2 linked regions of the Draconibacterium halophilum genome follow. The protein of the gene in region 1 interacts with the protein of each later gene in a pairwise test. Links are inferred from orthologs where the notes say so. Each region holds a gene or a part of one and is shown in the gene's direction. Other genes may lie near its edges.

Region 1 (3,345 bases):
ATGATTGTCTGTTTACATTTCCATTTCTGGTTTTGTTTGCCCTTTGGGGTTGGCTTTTTCTGTAAACGTTACTTGAAGACCTGGACGATTTTTGTTGCGATTTATAATTGCTATTCGAACTACGTTTACGCTGAACATCGCGATTTACCGATCTTGAATCGTTAAATTTCCTGTTGCCTGAACGAACATTGGCACTGTTACGGCGCGTAGTTGTTTTAGGCGTTGATCGTACAGCTCTATCAGAGCTTTTTGGTGTTGACTGCCGATAAGTTTTAGAGGCACTTTTTGTTTTCACCTCTGTCCTGCTGTTCCTTCTCGGAGCTTCCCTTTTTTCTGTTCCTCGTTGTGTTCCCCTGCGCTGAGCCTGGGCCGGAACTATTGTAATTAGTGTAATTGCCGCCAGAGTAATAATCGTGGCAAACAATCTGAATGTCGTTGTTTTCATGACAATAAATTTTAAAATTCAACAATTTGTTTGCGATGCTCTGTTGGCGCCAAAATAAAAATCGATATCTGCCTTTGTAATTGCAAAGCCTGTGCCAAAAAAGCAGCATGCAGAAAGAACAAAAGTTACAACACCTAAACGACAGGCTTTTAAGCACTTTTTTTTCTAAGCAATTCTCTCTACTTTTGCCGCGATTTTTATTTAAACTATGCCGCGCATATTATCAATAGATTACGGAAAAAAACGAATAGGATTGGCAGTTACCGATCCGGGGCAGATTATTGCCAGTCGTTTAACCACAATTCCAACACACACCATTTGGGATTTTCTGAAAGATTATTTCGAAACGGAAGAGGTGGAGTCGGTGGTTGTGGGATATCCCAAACAAATGAACAACCAGGCGTCTGAGTCTGTTAGATTTATCAATCCGTTTTTAAAAAAGTTTCAGCAAATATATCCTGATATGAAGCTGGAGATTTACGACGAACGTTTTACATCGAAAATTGCTTTTCAGACAATGATTGATGGCGGACTAAAAAAACAAAAACGGCAAGACAAAGCGTTGGTTGATGCGATAAGCGCAACCATTATTTTACAGAATTATTTAGAACAAAAACGCAACTCTAGATTATGAAACGAGCCTGTTTAATCTATGCTCAAAGAATGAGAAGATTGTTACGCAGTGAGGCGAGTTGCAATTGAAGATAAAAGAATAACGAATGAAACTACCACGACAAGAGTTTTGCCACATACGCACACAATTCATATCGTGGGAATTCCTTCTTATACCTTAATGGATAAACAATTATAATAAGATGAAATACCCGGTAACAGTATATGGCGACCCTTTATTGAGAAAGAAGGCCAAAACAATTAAAAAGGATCATCCCAAACTTGATGAAATAATTGAGAATATGTGGGAAACCATGTACTTCTCTGATGGTGTTGGCCTGGCAGCTCCTCAGGTTGGAATGTCGATTCGTATGTTTGTAATCGATGCATCATCGGGTGCCGACGAAGAACCGGAACTGGAGGGTTTTAAAAAAGTTTTTATCAATCCGGAGATTATTGAAACCAAAGGCGAAGAATGGACAATGAACGAAGGATGTTTGAGCTTGCCTGAAATCAGAGAAGATGTTGAACGTCCCGATGAGGTGACAATTAAATACCAGGACGAAAATTTTGTTGAACACATTGAAACGCACAAAGGATTTGCCGGGCGTGTAATCCAGCATGAGTACGATCATTTGGAGGGAATTCTGTTCGTCGATTATTTGTCGCCTTTACGCAAACGCTTATTAAAAAGCAGGCTAATTGCCATTTCAAAAGGAAAAGTTCGGCCACATTACCGGATAAAAGTTCCAAAATAAATGTAACCTTTTCAAAAAAACCTTCGTTTAAAGGCTAATTCTTCAAGCATAGGTTTTGGAAAATACATTTAAAAACATACCCTTCTTACGAATTACAGTCGCTTTTGCCACAGGCATTTATCTTGCTTCCGTATTAGCCTTAAATGCTACCGTTCTAATTTATTTAGCGTTTGGTATAACCGGATGTTTGGTTCTGATTCACAAATACTATAACTATTATCTTTCTCCGCTTTTTGGGATAATAGCCTTTATGCTGATCGCGTTATCAGGAGCCATCACTTACGAACAATACAACAACGTTTCTACTCCGCAAACAAACGGGTTGATGGCTGCTACTGTACTGGAAACACCTCAGGAAAAAACCAACTCTTACAAAAGCCTACTCCTTTTACATTCAATAAAAACAGAAGATACACTGATTGGCACACGAGAAAAGATACTGGTTTATTTTGAAAAAGCTGAAAACATTAAACAATTGAAACCGGGTAGCCAGATTATTTTTGAGCAATCGCCCGAGCTGATTGAAAACCGGGGAAATCCCCACGAATTTGATTACAAAAAATACCTGGAGAAGAAACACATTTTCCGACAGGTTTATTTAAAAACTGAAAACTGGAATTTAACCGGGTACATAAACAACGCTCCTCTTATATGGGCCGAAACAATTCGTAACAAACTACTAAAAATATACCGCGATCAGGAAATCGGAACGCAGGAAACTGAGATTCTTTCGGCGCTTACACTTGGCTACAAACGCCAGCTTGACCGGGAGACAAAACGTGTATTCTCTTCAGCTGGAGCCATGCATGTACTGGCCGTTTCAGGATTGCATGTCGGTATACTTTTCTTTACTTTTTCATTCTGCTTTGGGTTCCTGCAAAAACACAGAACTGGCCGGTTTATTTACGTATTACTTTCCATTGGTTTTTTGTGGTGCTACGCTTTTATAACCGGCTTGTCACCTTCCGTTTTGCGGGCATGCACCATGTTCAGCCTGATAATTATTGCCGGCAATATTAACCGAAGAGCCAACATCTACAACACGCTTGCTGCTTCAGCATGTTTACTTTTATTGGTAAATCCGAATAATCTTTTCGAGGTAGGCTTTCAACTTTCTTACACGGCCGTTTTTGGTATTGTTTTTCTGCAACCACGAATTGCCGGACTATGGCACATAAAAAATAAAGTTGGTTTATTTTTCTGGAATTTGATTACCGTTTCAATTGCGGCCCAAATAGCCACATTTCCGCTATCTGCCTATTATTTTAACCAATTTCCAACCTACTTTTTATTAAGCAATATTGTTGTTATTCCGGCAGCCATGCTACTCATCCCTCTTGGGCTGGGTTTGTTGGCCTTTTCACAAATACCTCTATTGGCTAATCTTATTTCAGCCGCAGTAAAATGGATTATAAAAGGAGTATACTTTGTGCTATCGTCTATCGAATCATTTCCAATATCAACACCCGACGTTGTGCTGCATATGCCTGAGCTGCTTCTTGTATCCGCCATTCTGTTTTCCATCTTCTT
Region 2 (2,813 bases), 230 kb from region 1 along the record:
GTTGTCGCGCGAGGCAAGGTGGATTTTATTCAGCGCAATTTCTTTGTCAGAGTTGTTATAAATCTCCACATAATCTTCACCATCGGGAACCGGATTAAAAAGCACCTCGTTCAAAACAATATCGCCGGGCTCGATGATAATGGGATTTTTTTCCTCGCCCGAAACAATCACTTCATCCAAAATCACTTTATTCGATGAGTAATGGTTGTTCATATAAATCACGATTTGCAATTCATTTCCATTAAGACCGGTTTGTTCGGCTACAGCTTGCCCCCAGTTTCCCTGATTATCGCCATTGGTTTCAAAAGCTTCCTCTTCACCCTGATCAAGAATATAAAATGCTCTCAAGTACTTGTTTTCTTCGTTTTCACTGCTGCCTGTTTCGTTGGCATTTAGCTGAATGATGATGTTTTTGTAGGCAGTAATATCGATAATTTCCGAGCGCCAAACTACTTCACCATTAATATCGCAGCATTCAAAACGCCCGCCGGAAGTCGTAACTGTTTTAGCATAGTCATCCTCGTTTTCGAGAGTGATCTGGCTAAAATCGAGAGTCCATTTTGTAATGCCGGTGAAGTCAGAATTGATACCTGCTCCATCGCTATTTCCCCAAACGCCTTTGCCGGGAACAGAAAAACTTTCGTGCCAGATTTCCTGCGCATTTATCGGGTTGAAAAACAGGATGAAAGAGTATGTTAACAATTTTAGAAGATTGGGTTTCATAGCATTTACAATTAGAAGCAAAATACTAACTTTGAAGCACATTTAGACAGAAAAAGACTTTAAATTTTTTAAAATTAAAATTAACATGAAGGTTGCAATTGTTGGAGTGAGCGGCGCTGTTGGACAGGAGTTCCTGAAAGTGCTTGCTGAGCGGGATTTCCCGATGGACGAATTGGTACTATTTGGATCGGCAAGAAGTGCCGGAAAAACTTACGAATTTAAGGGTAAACAGCTTACAGTTAAAGAACTCAAACACGGCGACGATTTTAAAGATATTGATATTGCATTGACTTCTGCCGGTGCAGGCGTTTCGAAAGAATATGCGGAGACCATCACTAAGCACGGTGCGATAATGATCGACAATTCGAGTGCATTCCGCTATGTTGATGATGTACCGCTGGTAGTTCCTGAGGTAAATCCTGAAGATTCGAAAAACCGTCCACGTAATATTATTGCCAATCCAAACTGTTCAACCATTCAAATGGTTGTGGCACTGAAACCGATTGAGAATTTGTCGAAGATCAAACGTGTTCGTGTAGCTACTTATCAGGCGGCAAGTGGTGCCGGTGCACAGGGAATAGCCGAGTTGGAAGATCAGGTAAAAGATATTGCAGAAGGTAAGCCTGTGAAAGTAGAGAAATTCTCACATCAGCTGGCCATGAATATCATCCCGCACATCGATGTTTTCCTTGATAATGATTACACCAAGGAAGAGATGAAAATGAACTGGGAAACCAAAAAAATTATGCATACTGAAGCTGAGGTGAGCGCAACTTGTGTTCGTATTCCTGTAGCACGTGCACACTCGGAAGCAATTTGGGTGGAGACTGAAAAACCACTGACAGCAGAAGCTGTAACAAAAGCTTTCGAAGCATTTGAAGGTTTGACAGTGATCGACAATCCGGCGAAAAACGAGTATCCGATGCCGTTGTTTGTTTCAGGTAAAGACGATGTTTATGTTGGTCGTATTCGTCAGGATGTTACTGATCCGAACAGCATTACTTTCTGGTGTGTTGGCGATCAGATAAAAAAAGGAGCTGCACTTAACGCTGTTCAGATTGCCGAGTGGCTGATCAAAAATGGCGAAGTGAAATAAGACTTTGAAATACCGATATAAAAAAGCCCGGAAGATTTTTCTTCCGGGCTTTTTGCTTCTTGGGATTCATCGGATGACTATATGTTGTTAATAATAGTCACCCGATGAATAAAGTATTTAGCTAATCATGTCAAAACCAGTAAACGGAACCAGTACCTCAGGAATTTTAATTCCTTCCGGAGTTTGGTTGTTTTCAAGCAATGCTGCCACAATACGAGGCAATGCCAGCGCACTTCCGTTAAGTGTGTGTGCAATTTGTGGTTTTTTTACACCTTCTTCGCGGAAACGTAATTTCAGGCGGTTGGCCTGGAACGATTCGAAATTGGAAACCGAACTTACTTCCAGCCATTTTTCCTGGGCTGCAGAGAAAACCTCAAAATCGAAAGTTAATGCTGCGGTAAAACTAATATCGCCGCCACACAAACGAAGAATGCGGTAAGGCAACCCAAGTTTGGCAACCAAACCTTCAACGTGAGCTACCATTGTATCTAGTGTCTGGTATGAGTTCTCCGGATGTGCGATTTGTACAATTTCCACTTTGTCGAATTGGTGCAGGCGGTTCAAGCCGCGAACATCTTTACCGTACGAACCGGCTTCGCGACGGAAACAGGCACTGTAGGCAGTGTTTTTATAAGGCAAGTCTTTGGCATCCAGTATTACATCGCGATAAATATTGGTTACCGGAACTTCTGCTGTTGGAATCAGGTAAAGGTTGTCTTCGGTAATGTGGTACATCTGGCCCTCTTTATCGGGCAGTTGACCGGTTCCAAAACCCGAAGCCTCGTTAACTGCCAGTGGTGGTTGAATTTCTTCGTAACCTGCTTTTGAGGCTTCGGCTAAAAAGAAATTGATAAGTGCGCGTTGCAGTTGCGCTCCTTTGCCACGGTAAACCGGAAATCCTGCTCCTGTAAGTTTTACGCCCAGTTCAAAATCAATCAGGTTGTATTTGGCAGCCAGTTCCCAGTGAGGCAATGCTTTTTCATGCATTTCCGGA

Evidence for each region.
Region 2: the proteins of def (region 1) and G0Q07_RS04625 interact in binary tests that used the Escherichia coli proteins (3 or more experiments, as listed by UniProt). The link is inferred for Draconibacterium halophilum from one-to-one orthologs.

What each region holds. Positions count from the first base shown.
Region 1 is NZ_CP048409.1:1,378,920-1,382,264, reverse strand. Bases 309-3,037 are described here. They hold def (peptide deformylase), read left to right. Parts: upstream 309-1,260; coding sequence 1,261-1,815; downstream 1,816-3,037. Other genes in these bases: G0Q07_RS05620 (ComEC/Rec2 family competence protein), read left to right, coding at 1,871-3,037; ruvX (Holliday junction resolvase RuvX), read left to right, coding at 654-1,079; G0Q07_RS05635 (hypothetical protein), read right to left, coding at 309-445. Outside these bases: more of G0Q07_RS05635, read right to left, coding at 1-308; more of G0Q07_RS05620, read left to right, coding at 3,038-3,345. UniProt on the Escherichia coli protein: Removes the formyl group from the N-terminal Met of newly synthesized proteins. Requires at least a dipeptide for an efficient rate of reaction. N-terminal L-methionine is a prerequisite for activity but the enzyme has broad specificity at other positions.
Region 2 is NZ_CP048409.1:1,145,380-1,148,192, forward strand. It holds G0Q07_RS04625 (aspartate-semialdehyde dehydrogenase), read left to right. Parts: upstream 1-808; coding sequence 809-1,819; downstream 1,820-2,813. Other genes in the region: G0Q07_RS04620 (lamin tail domain-containing protein), read right to left, coding at 1-723; serS (serine--tRNA ligase), read right to left, coding at 1,937-2,813.